3 regions of the Modestobacter lapidis genome follow, and region 3 is predicted to be linked to each of the others. Evidence: riboswitches for the same ligand, from Rfam matches in the RefSeq annotation. Region 3 holds a riboswitch; each other region holds the start of a gene.
What was found. Region 3 has a riboswitch for cyclic di-AMP ahead of ACYVG5_RS01025 (hypothetical protein). Riboswitches for the same ligand answer to the same signal wherever they lie in the genome.
Positions count from the first base shown of each region.

Region 1: it holds a riboswitch for cyclic di-AMP, as region 3 does, so the genes downstream of both, ACYVG5_RS08075 (C40 family peptidase) here and ACYVG5_RS01025 (hypothetical protein) in region 3, are expected to answer to the same signal.
Region 2: it holds a riboswitch for cyclic di-AMP, as region 3 does, so the genes downstream of both, ACYVG5_RS03205 (LysM peptidoglycan-binding domain-containing protein) here and ACYVG5_RS01025 (hypothetical protein) in region 3, are expected to answer to the same signal.

Region 1 covers NZ_BAAGVS010000004.1:227,415-231,993, forward strand. The annotation lists gene ACYVG5_RS08065 (DEDD exonuclease domain-containing protein) at 1-1,897, opposite strand, end outside; gene ACYVG5_RS08070 (hypothetical protein) at 2,078-2,470, shown strand; cyclic di-AMP (ydaO/yuaA leader) riboswitch at 2,605-2,798, shown strand; gene ACYVG5_RS08075 (C40 family peptidase) at 2,814-3,953, shown strand; gene ACYVG5_RS08080 (M48 family metallopeptidase) at 4,002-4,579, shown strand, end outside.
Region 2 covers NZ_BAAGVS010000002.1:107,177-111,755, forward strand. The annotation lists gene treZ (malto-oligosyltrehalose trehalohydrolase) at 1-1,162, opposite strand, end outside; gene ACYVG5_RS03205 (LysM peptidoglycan-binding domain-containing protein) at 1,306-1,890, opposite strand; cyclic di-AMP (ydaO/yuaA leader) riboswitch at 1,894-2,057, opposite strand; gene treY (malto-oligosyltrehalose synthase) at 2,311-4,579, opposite strand, start outside.
Region 3 covers NZ_BAAGVS010000001.1:224,051-228,629, forward strand. The annotation lists gene ACYVG5_RS01015 (class I SAM-dependent methyltransferase) at 1-164, opposite strand, end outside; gene ACYVG5_RS01020 (bifunctional 3'-5' exonuclease/DNA polymerase) at 252-1,988, shown strand; cyclic di-AMP (ydaO/yuaA leader) riboswitch at 2,173-2,325, shown strand; gene ACYVG5_RS01025 (hypothetical protein) at 2,529-3,434, shown strand; gene ACYVG5_RS01030 (RidA family protein) at 3,564-4,028, shown strand; gene ACYVG5_RS01035 (creatininase family protein) at 4,078-4,579, shown strand, end outside.

The DNA of each region.
Region 1 (4,579 bases), on a different contig from region 3:
ATGCTAGTCGGGTCGGCGGCCGGCCGCGCCGGTCCGCCGCGCGCTCCGGCCGGCCCGGCGCCACCCGCTCGGGCTGGCTGCGGGTGCTCAGCGCCCGGTTGTCGGCGAACGGGTCGCGGCCGGCCCGGCCGGCCTCCACCCGGGCGAGGAAGTCGCTGTACCCGCCGGTGCCAGGGGTGCGGCTGGCCAGCGTGCCGGTGAGCTCGACGAGCCGCGTACCCGGCTTCTCCATCCAGCGCAGCACCAGCTCGGTCTCGTCCACCGACGCCGCGAGCTCGCCGTCCGGGCCGCTGGTCGTCTCAGCCGTCGTCCTGAGGTCGGCGAGGTGGGCCCGGACCGAACGGCCGCGCTCGGCGACCCCGGCAGCCACCAGCCGGCCCCGTCGCACCACGGACAGCTGCCAGCCGCCCGCACCGTCGGGCCGGGCGAGCACCAGTTCGGGCACGGCGGCCAGCGATTCCAGCCGCTGTCGTCGCCGGATCGCGCGCACCAGTACCGCGGTGCGGTCGCGCAGGACCGCAGCGTCCTCGTAGCGCCCCTCGGTGGCCAGTCTCTCGACCCGCCCGAGCAGGGGTGCGACCACGGCGCGAGGGTCGCGTTCGACCAGGGCGCGGAACACCGCGGCCACGGCGGCGTACTCCTCTCGGCTCTGCGCGCCGGTGCAGGGTGCTCCGCAGCGGCCCATGTCGGCCAGCGCGCAGGCGCTGCCGGAGGCGCTGAGCGTCAACCGGGTCGTGCACTGGCGCAGCGGCAGCGACTCGTGCACCGCGGCCATCGCGGCATCCGCGGCCCGGCGGTCGGGGAACGGGCCGAGGAACACCCCGGCGCCGGGCCGGACGCGGCGCACCACCGACAGGCGGGGGAAGGGCTCGTCGGTGAGGCGCACCCACAGGGCGCGCTCGGGGAAGCGGGAACGCCGGTTGTAGCGCGGCTTGTGCTCGGCGATCAGCCGCAGCTCGCGCACCGCCGCCTCCAGGTCGTGTGCGCACGGCAGGGCATCGACCCGCTCGGCGAGCCGGACCATCTCGGTCATCCGGCTGCGCTGCTCGCCGGCGGTGAAGTAGCTCCGCACCCGGCTGCGGAGGTCGGTGGAGGTGCCCACGTAGAGAGGCTCGTCCCGAGCGCCGCGGAAGACGTAGACGCCCGGTCCGCGCGGGACGGAGGCCGCCAGGTGCCGTTTGCGCCGACGCTGCGGGTCGACCTGGCTGGTGAGACCGCTGAGCTCCTCCAGCGAGGTCACTCCGAGCGGGCCGAGGCGCTCGAACAGGCCGTGGAGGACGTCGACGGTGGCGCGGGCGTCGTCCAGTGCGCGGTGGCAGGGCTGGGTGGTGGTGGAGAAGAAGGGGGCGAGGGTGCCGAGCTTGCAGTTGGGCACCTCGTCCCGGGTGAGCAGCCGGCGGGCCAGGACGGCGGTGTCGACCGCGGCGAACGCCGGCCAGGCGACCCCCGAGGCCTCGCACGCCGCCCTGAGGAAGCCGAGGTCGAACGGCGCGTTGTGGGCCACCAGCACCGCGCCGCGGGCGAACTCGAGGAAGGCCGGCAGCACCGAGTCGATCCGGGGGGCGGCCGCGACCATCATCGAGGTGATGCCGGTCAGCACGCTGATGTAGGGCGGGATCTCCTGGCCGGGGTCGACGAGGGTCTGGAACTCGCCGAGCACCTCACCGGCCCGGACCTTGACCGCACCGATCTCGGTGATCGCGCTGTCCTTGGGGGAGCCGCCGGTGGTCTCCAGGTCGACCACCACGAACGTGATGTCGGCCAGCGGGGTGCCCAGGTCGTCGATCGTGGCCTGCTCGAACCGCACCAGCGCGCCGGGGGAGGCGGTGCCGGGCGGCAGCGCGGGGAACCCCGCGGAAGGCATCGGCGCGGACGGCGGGAGGGGAGGGGGTGGCACGGGTCGGACGCTAGGTCGGACCTCCGACAGTCCCGGGGAGGCCACGCCGCCCCGGGTCGGGCCCGACCGCCGCCGACCCGGGGGCCCTGCCGGGATCCTCCGCGGCCACGGGGGACGGAACTGTCGGTGGCCCCTCCTACGGTCCGCAGGCGTTGGACCACAGGAGAGAGGAGAGCCGGCGTGCTCATCGATTGCGACACCTGCACCGTCCGCGGGGACGGCTGCGCCGATTGCGTCGTCACGGTCCTGCTCGGCGCCCCACCGGGCTGGCAGGAGACCGGACCGACGGTCGTGCCCCTCACCCGGCGCGTCCGCTCAGCCACCGGCGAGGTGCAGCCGGCAACCGTCCGTGCCGACGCGCCGGACGCGCCCGGGCAGGAGGTTGCGTTCTGTGATGTGCCGCACCTTGACAGTGACGGGGTGGCCGCCCGGCCGGTAGTCGAGCTCGACGATGTCGAGCGGAGGGCCGTCCGGGCCTTGGCAGACTTCGGACTGGTTCCGCCGTTGCGTCATCAGGATGCGTCGCTGCCGGCTCCCCCGCGTCAGGCGGACGGCGACCGCCACGTGAGTTGACGAATTCCAGCACTGTGATTCGTCAGCTGCTGTCGCGCTCTGGGCGTCCGACAGGGCTTTGTCTCGGTCTGATCACGGCCCTACTGTTTCCCTCGTTCGGGAGAGTGGTCGTCACCGCACAGAGGGTGACCTCGTTCCGAACACCGCCGAATCAGCCGGCCACTTCCCTGGCCGGGTGAACCGGGGACCCACCGCAGCACTGGGGTGAGTTCTCACGCGGCCGGGCAACCGGACCGCACGCGCCGGCGACGGCGCGCAGAGATAGGGCGATCTTCTTCCTCGCCCGAACCCGTCAGCTAACTCGGTAGGCGGTCGATGTGGAGGAAATGGAGCCGCGCCGACCGTGGCGAGCCCTCACCTGTCCGTCCGTCCTGCCCGCACCGGGTCCGCGACCCGGCCCGAAACCCCGTCGGCCCCGGCGACGGCTGTCCGCCGACCCCGGCTGGTCGGCCGGCTCGGTACCGCCGTCCTGCTGGCCGCGGCCGCCGGCCTCGCCGTGACCGTGCTGCCCGGTGCCGCGAGCGCCGCACCGGCGCCCCAGGCCGCCTCGCCGCAGGAGGCCACGGAGCTGGTCGCCCAGGCCGATCACGAGCTCGAGGCGGTCACCGAAGAGGTGAACGACGCGCGTGTGCAGTTGACGGAGCAGCAGGCTGCCGCCGCCACCGCCGGTGAAGCCGTCGCCGCGGCCCAGGCCCAGTTGGCCGCGCTGGACGGGCAGATGCGCCAGGTGGCGCGCAGCGCCTTCACCGGGGAGAACCTCTCCCACTTCAACGCCCTGATGACCAGCGGCTCGGCCGACGAGTTCCTCGCCCAGGTGAACATGCTCGACGCCATCGCCGGCCACACCAACGACGTCCTCGCCCAGGTGGCCGCCGCGTCCGCGGCAGCGCAGGAGGCCAAGGCGACCGCGGACGCGGCCGCCGCCACCGCCCAGCAGACCCTCGACGCGGTCACCGCCCGGCAGGCCGTCCTCACGGGGCAGATCTCCGATTACCAGGCCCAGTACGCGGCGCTGACCGCCGCCCAGCAGGAGCAGGTCAACCGGACCCACGCCGGCCCCGCGCTCCCCGCGCCCGGCGCCGGCGCGTCGCGGAACGTCGCCCCGTCGGCCGGCGCGGTGCTGGCGCCCAGCGCGGCCGCGCAGGTGGCCGTCGACACGGCGCTGGCCCAGCTCGGCGATCCCTACGTCTGGGCTGCCGGCGGCCCCGACGCGTTCGACTGCTCGGGTCTGACCCAGTACGCCTACGCCGCCGCCGGGGTGCGCCTGCCGCACTCCAGCAAGGCGCAGTCCACGATGGGCACCGCGGTGTCCCGCGGCGACCTGCAGCCCGGTGACCTGGTCTTCTTCCGCAGCCCGGTGAGCCATGTGGGCATGTACATCGGTGGTGGCCGGATGGTGCACGCCGCCACCTTCGGTGTCCCGGTGCAGATCACCAGCGTGGACATGGCCGGCTACGCCGGTGCCCGCCGCTACGCCGGCTGACCGCACGGGCCCAGGGACCTGCCAGCCGGTCGGCCTAAGCTCCTGCGCGTGAGTGCCCGACGCCTCGCCCTGCTCGTGGCGCTGGTCCTGGGGGTCGCCGTCCTCGCCGTGATCGTCGTGGTCACGCCGGGCGAGCTGATCCCCACCCCGCCGGGCGGCCGCACCCCGGTCGACCCGTCGGCCACCTTCTCCCCGGCCGAGATGGAGCGCGCGAACTCCTTCGCCGCCGCACGGCGACCGGCATCCCTGGCCGCGCTGCTGCTCAGCCTGCTGGTCTCGGCCGTGTTCGGTCTCACCCGGGCCGGCGCAGCCGTCATCCGGGCGGTGGCGCGGCCGCTCGGCGGCGGCTGGGCCTGGCAGGCGCTGCTGGGCACGGTGGCCCTGGTGGTGATCGGCCGGCTGGCCACGCTGCCGCTGTCGGCCTACGGCGAGGTGGTCCGGCACCGCTACGGCCTGTCCACCCGCAGCTGGGGCCTGTGGGTGCGGGACGTCGCCACGTCCACGGCCATCTCCGCCGGTGTCACCGCGCTGGTCGTGCTGGCCGTCGTCGCCCTGGCCCGGTGGGCTCCGCGGACCTGGTGGGCCTGGGCGGCGGCCGGCACCGCCGGCCTCGTGGTGGCCGGGTC
Region 2 (4,579 bases), on a different contig from region 3:
GGTCGTGGTCCTGCAGGTAGCCGACGAACTTCCAGCCGGGCAGGCTCGCGGTGTCGACCGGGCGGCCGTGGTGCCGGCGGCGGAAGCTCGACCAGTCGCCGGCGTGGAAGAAGGCGCCGGTCAGCGTCCTGGCGACCGCGCCGATGCCGGCCGCGGCGAAGTCGGCGTAGTAGCCCTGTTCCTCACCGGTCAGCGTGGCGTGCAGCGCGTGGTGGAAGTCGTCGCTCCACTGCGCGTCCAGGCCGGTGCCGCCCGCCACCCGGGGGGTGACCATCCGCGGATCGTTGAGGTCGCTCTCGGCGATGAGCGTCAACGGCCGGCCCTCGGCGACCGACAGCCGGTCGACCTCGGTGGCCATCTCCTCGAGCAGGTGGGTGGCGCGCTCGTCGACCAGCGCGTGCACCGCGTCCAGCCGGAGCCCGTCGACGTGCATGTCGCGCAGCCACATCAGCACGTTGTCCAGGATGTAGCGGCGCACCTCGTCGGACTCCGGGCCCGACAGGTTGATCGACTTGCCCCAGCTGTTCGCGCCGCCCTCCGCGAAGATCGGGAAGAACTCCGGCAGGTAGTTCCCCGACGGCCCGAGGTGGTTGTAGACGACGTCCTGGATCACGCCCAGACCGCAGCCGTGGCAGGCGTCGACGAAGCGCTGGTAGGCCTCGGGCCCGCCGTAGGTCTCCTGGACGGCGTACCAGGCGACGCCGTCGTAGCCCCAGTTGTGCGTGCCGTTGAACGCGTTGACCGGCAGCAGCTCGACGAAGCCCACGCCCAGCTCGACCAGGTGGCCGAGCCTGCCGATCGCGGCATCGAAGGTGCCCTCGGGGGTGAACGTGCCGACGTGCAGCTCGTAGACGGCGCTCCCGGCCAGCGGACGGCCGGTCCAGCTGGAGTCACCCCACGGGTACGCCGAGGGGTCGAAGCGGCGGGACAGCCCGTGCACGCCCTCGGGCTGGCGGCGCGAGCGCGGGTCGGGGCGCGGTGTCTCGTCGTCGTCGAGCAGGAAGCCGTAGTCGGCCTCCGGGGCCGCATCCACGGTGGCCCGCCACCAGCCGGCGTCGTCGCGCTGCATGTCGGAGATCGTGCCGTCGACGGTGACGCGCACCCGTTCCGGCAGCGGGGCCCAGACGGAGAACTCGGCGGGCGAGGCGGACGGTGCTGCCATGGGAACTCCTGCTCGGATCGCGGCGGTGCGGCTCCGACGGAGCCTGGCCGATCATGCCCGCCACGGGCGGCGCCAACCGTGGGGTGCCCCACGATCGCGCCCCGGAGGCGGCCGGAGGACGACGTCCTCCGGCCGCCCGGGTGTCACAGCGCCAGCTGCTGGCCCACCCGGATCACGTGCGGGTTCGGCACCGTGGCGGAGTTGCGGCCGTGCAGCTCCTGCCAGCTGGTGCCGTGCGCGGCGGCGATCTCCGCCAGCGTGTCACCGGGACGCACCGTGTAGGTGTCGCCCGAGGCCGCGGGCGCGGGCGCGGGCGCCGCAGCAGGCGCCGGTGCCGGTGCCGGGGCGGGGGCAGCGGCCGCCGGGGTCGTGCCGTCGCGCAGTTGCTTGCCGCACGTCGGCCAGGCGCCGACGCCCTGGGTCAGCAGCACCCGCTCGGCGACCTCGACCTGCTGCGCCGGCGTGGCCAGGTCGGCGCGCGGAGCGAACTCGCCGCCGCCGTGGCCCAGCCACGTGGGCGAGCTGAACTGCAGCCCGCCGTAGTAGCCGTTGCCGGTGTTGATCTGCCAGTTGCCGCTGGACTCGCACTGGGCGACGCCGGACCAGTCGTAGTGCGACGCCGAGGCGGGCCCGGCGAGGACGCCGATCCCGAGGGCGGCGGCGCCGACCGCGACCGTTCCGGCGCGGAGTGCGCTGCGGCGGGCGCGGCTCATGGAGAGGTGGGACATGGGTGATCCTCCGATCACCGCCTGCGGGGTTAGCTGTCGGGTTCGGGCGAATCGGTGCCCGGCCGCTCGCACCCCCGGAAGGGCGCGGCACGGCTTCACCCCGAGACACGCGCTGCGCGTCGGAAGTGGGTTCCCCGTCCCCGTCCTGGGTGGGTCGGTGTCAGGCTGCCGGCGGACGGGGCTCGGCGGTCCGGTGCCTCGCGCCCGTCCGGTGTGGCCCAGGCGCTCTCCCACTGTGAACGAAACCGCCCGGTTCCGCTTCGGTCCGGATCGCTCGGTCCGACATCCGCCCAGCTCGGGCTCCGACAGGCCGGGCCGGAGACGCCGCAGCGTCCCCGGCCTGTAACCCTGCGTTAGTGATCGGCCTCCTGCAGGGACCCACCGCGAGCGTGCGAGTGGTGGGGGGCAGGGGGTCCTTCTTTAGTCGCGGGCGAGCAGTGCGACCGGCAGGCGGGTGAGTAGCTCGGAGACCGCGGCGCCGGACGCGTCGGAGACCACCCGGCTGCCGGTGAGCAGGTCCCGCCACGAGCCGGTGGGCAGGTGCAGCGCGGTATCGCCCCAGCCGGTGCCCGCCAGGCGCACCGGCAGCCGGGTCGCGACGGTGACGGCGCCGCCGCGGTCGAAGGCGACGACGGAGTCCGCCGCCGTTCCGGTGGCCTCGACCGGCGTGTAGCCGCCGAAGGCCTCGGGGACGTCGCGGCGGTGCCGCAGCGCCCGCGAGACGACCAGCAGCTTGGCGGCACCGGTGTCGTCCACGGGCGGTATCCAGCCCTCGTCGAGCCGGGCCAGCGACGAGCGCCGCAGGTCGTAGTCGACCGGACGCCGGTTGTCCGGGTCGACCAGCGAGAAGTCCCACAGCTCGGTGCCCTGGTAGACGTCCGGAACGCCGGCGATGGTCAGTTGCAGGAGCTTCTGCGCCAGCGAGTTCGACCAGCCGAACGGTGCGATCCGCGCCACGAACCGGTCGACCTCCGTGGCGGTCGTCGGGTCGTCGAAGGCGGCGTCGACCAGCGCGTGCAGCTGGTCCTCGAACTCCTGCACCGGGTTCGTCCAGGTCGTCGAGGTGCCGGCCTCGCGGGCGGCCTTCTCCACGTAGGCGTGCGCGCGCTCCCGGGACAGCGGCCACGCCCCGACCAGGTTCTGCCACACCAGGTGGGCGAGCGAGCGGTCGGCCAGCGGGTGCCGATCGAGCCAGCCGCGAACCAGCCCGGCCCACTCGGTGGGCAGCTCGGCCAGCACCGCCAGCCGGGCCCGGACGTCCTCGCTGCGTTTGGTGTCGTGGGTGGACAGCGTGGTCATCGACTCCGGCAGCCGCTCGGCGCGCAGCCGCTGGGCGGCGTGGAAGTCGGCCACCGTCGTCCCGAACCGGGCCGGGTCGCCACCCACCTCGTTGAGCGCGACGAACCGCGCCCACCGGTAGTAGGCGCTGTCCTCGACGCCCTTGGCCATCACCGGGCCCGACGTCTGCTCGAACCGGGTGGCCAGCTCGGAGCCGGCGGTACCCAGCAGTGGGTGCAGGGCATCGACCGCGGCGGTGAGCTCGGGACGGCGCTCCCGGACCGCGCGCACCATCTCGTCGAGGTGCTCGCGGCCGTCGGGCAGGTAGCTGCGGTACACCGGGAAGCCGGCCAGCAGCTCGGCGAGGCCCTCGGTGACCAGCTCGGCCGGCACCCCGGGCAGCTCGCCGACGATCCGGGTCAGCCGGGCCACCTCGGAGCCGAGCATGCCGTCGGTGACCTCGCGCTTGCACATCCGCACCAGCTGCGCGTAGTCCACCCGCGTGCCGGCCAGCTCGGTGTCCAGCGCGGTCAGCGCCGGCTCGCCGGCCGGGTCGACCAGTACCCGGTCGACCTCGGCGAGGGCGTCGTAGCCCGTCGTCCCGGCCGTCGCCCAACCGGCGGGCAGCTGCTCGCCGGGCTCGAGGATCTTCTCCACGACCGTCCACCGGTGCCCGGACAGCCGGGCCAACGCGTCCAGGTACGCCCTCGGGTCGGCGAGGCCGTCGGGGTGGTCGATCCGCAGCGCGTCGACGGCCCCGGACTCCACCAGCTGGCCGACCAGCTCGTGGGTGGCGGCGAAGACGGCGGGGTCCTCGGCGCGCAGCCCGGCGAGGGTGTTGATCGCGAAGAACCGGCGGTAGTTCAGCTCCGCGTCGGCCCGGCGCCAGTCGACCAGCTCGTAGTGCTGGCGGTCGTGGACGGCGACCGGGTCGTCGCCGTCCCGGGCGGTGCCCGGTGCGACCGGGAACCGGTTGTCGTAGTAGCGCAGCTCCCACTCGCCGTCGGCCCGGACCAGCTCCAGCGTGGCCAGGTCCTCGGCGGAGCCGAGCACCGGCAGCCGCACCCGGCCGCCCCCGAAGTCCCAGTCGACGTCGAAGGCGTCGGCGTGCGGGCTGTCCCGGCCGAGCTTGAGCAGGTCCCACCACCAGCCCGACTCGTGCGCGTCGGCCACCCCCATGTGGTTGGGCACCAGGTCCAGCACCAGGCCGAGCCCGGCCGCGTGCAGCGCGGCGACGAACCGGTCGAACCCGGCCCGCCCGCCGCGCGGCTCGTCGATGTGCGCGTGGTCGGTGGTGTCGTACCCGTGGGTGCTGCCGGCCGCGGAGCGCAGCAGCGGCGAGGAGTACGCGTGGGTCGCCCCGAGGTCGGCCAGGTAGCCGGCCACCGCGGCGGCGTCGTCCAGGGTGAAG
Region 3 (4,579 bases):
CCGCAACCGGCGCCGACCTCCAGGATCCGGCCGCCGTCGGGGAGCGCCGCTCGCACCAGGTCGACCGCGTACTCGTGCACGCCCGGAGCGGCGTGCACGGAGTGGCCCTGGTAGGACCGGACGCTCGCCGTCCGCTGGATGGTCTCGGGCTGTGGCCGCGTCACCCGTCCAGGCTCTCATCCCTGGCCCGCGTCCGCGTGGGCTGCGCGCGTGGCGGCATCGAGGTGCCGGCCATCGGCGAGACTGCACCGGTGAACCGGATCGTCCTCGTGCGTCGCGGCGGGAGCACGGTCGAGGCGCGCGAACGCGCCGACGACGGCCCGGGCGTCCGGGTCGCCAGGCTCCCGGCCGCCGATCTACCGGGGTTCGTGGCGGAGCGGGAACGCTCGCCGGTCCGCTGGGTGTGGGACGACACCACCCGGTGGTACCCGGCGCTGCTGGCCGCCGGCGTCCGGATCGGACGCTGCTGGGACCTGCGGCTCAGCCACGCGGTCCTCCGCCGGTCGCCGTTCGCCGATCAGGCGTTGCTCGCCGACGACCAGACCCCGGGCTGGGACGCCCTCCAGCCGGTCACCACCGCCGACCCGGCGCTGTTCCCGCTCGCCGACCCCGCCGACCGCCTCGATCCGGCCGCCGAGCACGCGCGCCAGCAGGCGGCGCTCGCCGCGTCACCGGCACGTGCGCGGTTGGAACTGCTGCTCGCCGCGGAGTCCTCCGGCGCGCTGGTGGCCGCCGAGATGACCTCTGCCGGGCTGCCGTGGCGGGTCGACGTGCACCACCGTCTGCTGCGCGAGCTGCTGGGCCCGCGCCCGGCACCCGGCCGGCGGCCGGCGGTGCTGGCGCGACTGCTGACCGACGTCCAGGCGGCCTTCGCGGCGCCCGGGCTGAACCCCGACTCGCCGGGTGGGCTGCTGCGTGCGCTGCAGGCCGCGGGACTGCCGGTGGACGACACCCGCTCCTGGACGCTCGAGCAGCTGGAGCACCCGGGCATCCCGGCGTTGCTGGAGTACAAGAAGCTCTCGCGGCTGCTCCAGGCCAACGGCTGGAGCTGGCTGGACACCTGGGTGAGCGGTGGCCGGTTCCGCTCCACCTTCCTGCCCGGGGGCGTGGTGACCGGGCGGTGGGCCGCCAACGGCGGCGGCGCGCTGTCGGTCCCCGTCCAGGTCCGCCCCGCGGTGGTCGCCGACGACGGCTGGCGCTTCGTCGTGGCCGATGTGGCGCAGCTGGAGCCGCGGGTGCTCGCCGGCATGAGCGGCGTCGCGGCGATGGCCGAGGCGGCCCGGTCGTCCGACCTGTACCAGGGGATGGTGGCCGGCGGCGCGGTGGCGACCCGGGCAGAGGCCAAGGTCGGCATGCTCGGGGCGATGTACGGCGGTACCCGCGGCCAGAGCGGCCGGATGATGCCGCGGCTGACCCGCCGGTATCCCCGGGCGATCGGACTGGTGGAGGAGGCTGCCCGCGCGGGGGAGCGCGGCGAGGTGGTGCACACCCTGCTCGGCCGCGGGTCGCCGCCGCCCACCGGCGCGTGGGCGGATCGCCCGGTGGGGCTCGGCGAGCACCCGGACGGGGTCGGGTCGGACGGGGTCGGGTCGGACGGGGTCGGGTCGGACGGGGTCGGGTCGGACGGGGTCGGGTCGGACGGGGCCGGGTCGAGGGAGGACCGGGCCCGCCACCGCCGCGCCTGGGGCCGGTTCACCCGCAACTTCGTCGTCCAGGGCACCGGGGCCGAATGGGCGCTGTGCTGGCTGGCCGGCCTGCGCAACCGGCTGTGGCACCTCGGCGGCGCCGGCACCCTGGATCAGCGCCCGCACCTGGTGTTCTTCCTGCACGACGAGGTGCTCGTGCACACGCCGGCGCACCTGGCCGATGCGGTCGTCGAGGAGGTCCGCAGTGCGGCGGCCGAGGCCGGCCGGCTGCTCTTCGGCGGGTTCCCCATCGACTTCCCGCTCGATGTCGCGGTGGTCGGGTCGTGGGCCGACGTGGACTGAGGGCCCGGCGCCGGCTCGGAGGCCGGGCGGCGGGAACGTCAGCGGGTACACCGCCCGGCGGCCGAGCGGGGGAGCAGCGACGCTCGTCACCTGACGAATCGTCGGCCGATGATTGTCACGACTGCATAACGGCGGTTACCGTGGCGGCGTCCAGTCGGTCGTCACGCCCCCGCCCGGGGAGTCCGAGCGGACGCCGCCGAGTCGCCCTCCGGGGCGAGCCGGGGACCCATCGAAGTACTGGGGTGAATCCTGCTCCCGGGCGCACCGTCCGGGGCGGGTAGGGCCGCTTCCCGCCCGAACCCGTCAGCTAACTCGGTAGGCGGCAACCGGAAGAACGGAGAGCCGCCGGATGGCGCGCCCTTGCCCTGCCGTACCACCTCGTCTCTCCCGGTACTCCTCCCGCCGGATGCGCCCGCGCAGCTGACCGGGCGCGGCCGTCCCGTACGGACGCCGCAGCCCTCGCTGCCCGCACATCCCGGAACAGCCGCCCCGCCCTCGGGGCCACCGCTGTGCCCGTACCCCCTCGGAGCTCTCGTACCCATGGACCGCCGCACCACCACCTCCGGCCGCGCTGCCGACCGCCGCAGCCGGGCCACCCGCTCGCGACACCGCCCGCCCACCGCGGCCCGCCGGCCCGGGCTGTACCTGGGTGCCGCCGTCGCCGGCGCCCTCCTGGTCGGTGCCGGAATCGGCACCGACCCCGCTGCGCAGGCCGATGCCACGGCGACGGAGCCGGTCAGCGTCGCCCAGGAGCTCGGGCTGACCGCCGGATCCGGCCCGGTCGATGTGGCCGAGGAGCTCCAGCCGCTCGAGGAGCTGGCGGTCAGCCGCAGCACCCGCGAGGCCGCGGAGGTCGCGGCACAGCAGGCGCAGGCCGCGGCCGACCGGGCCGAACTGGACCGGCGGGCCGCCGAGGCGGAGGCCGCAGCGCCCGCTGCCGCCGACGCCGAGGCCGCCGAGGCCGCCGCCGCCGAGGCCGCCGGGGCGGCCGCCGCGGAGACTGCGGCCCGGTCCAGCGCCGTTGCCGGCCGCACGACCGGTAACGCCGCGGCGCCGGCTGCCGGGGCGCCGGCTGCCGCGGCGGCGGGCGTGGCCGCGCGGATCAGCAACAGCGCCGGGAAGGTCAAACCGCACGTGCAGGCGGCCGCCAACACCGTGATGGGCAACGTGCCCGGCATCCGGTCCATCGGCGGCACCCGCGCCAGCGCGGCCGATCCGAAGGGCCACCCGTCCGGGCTGGCGCTGGACTACATGACCAGCCCCGCCGTCGGCGACGCGGTCGCCCAGTACCACATCGCCCACTGGGACGAGCTCGGCGTGGACTACATCATCTGGCAGCAGCGGATGCTCTCCTCGCCGAACGGCTCCTGGAAGCAGATGGAGAACCGGGGCAGCGCGACGGCGAACCACATGGACCACGTCCACGTGAACCACCGGGCCGGCTGACCCGTCGCCGGCGAGCTCGCCGGGCAAGGTCCACGACAGCACCACGGTGCTCGGGCTCTCGTACCGATCGCCGGGTTCCCGGCACCGCCCGCCCTGCCGTTCCCATCGAAAACAGGCCAGGATCTGCCCATGGACGTCGAGAGCTTGCTGCGCGAACGCGGCATCGAGTTGCCGGAACCGATGGGGCCGGGCGGCAACTACGTGCCTGTCATGGCCGCCGGAGATCTGCTGTTCCTGTCCGGGATGGGGCCCGTCCGGGCCGACGGTGGCCTGGTGACGGGCAAGGTGGGGGAGGGCGGGCTCGACCTGGACACCGCGCGGGAGGCCGCCCGGCTCACCGGCCTGCAGCTGCTCGCCGCGCTGCGCGCGGAGCTGGGCGACCTCGGGCGGGTCCGGCAGGTCGTCAAGCTGTTCGGGATGGTCAACTGCCGCCCCGGTTTCAACCGGACGCCGGCCGTGATCGACGGGTGCTCGGACCTGTTCGCCGAGGTGTTCGGGAACGCCGGCCGGGGAGCTCGCTCCGCCGTCGGCATGGCCGAGCTGCCCTTCGACATCGCCGTCGAGATCGAGGCCGTCGTCCGCGTGGCGCCGTGAGCTGCGGTGCGATGCACTCCGGGGATCCACGACGAACGGGAGAACGCACGTGCTGCTGGAGAAGATGACGTTCGGCGAGGTCCAGGCAGCGCTCAGCGAAGGACGGCGCGACGTCGTCGTCCCGTGCGGAGCGGTGGAGCAGCACGGCCGCCACCTGCCACTGGACGTGGACGCGGTCCACGCCGAGCGACTGGGTCAGGAGGTCGCCCAGCGACTGGGAACGGCACTGGTGGCCCCGACGATCCGGGTGGGTGTGTCCCCCCACCACATGGCCTTCCCCGGAACGGTCAGCCTCCAGCCCGCCACGTTCGAGGCGGTCTACTCCGACTACTGCCGCAGCCTGGCCGCGCACGGCTTCCGCACCATCCTGTGCTTCTCCGCGCACGGCGGGAACTTCGCGCCGCTCGCGGAGATGGAGCAGCGGCTGGACGACCTGGTCGGCCCCGACTGCCGGGTCATCGTGTTCGCCGACCTGAACGGGCTCATCGAGACCTGGCGGACCGCCGTCGCGGAGGCGGGAGGGAACCGCGACGACGTCGGCGGGCACGCGG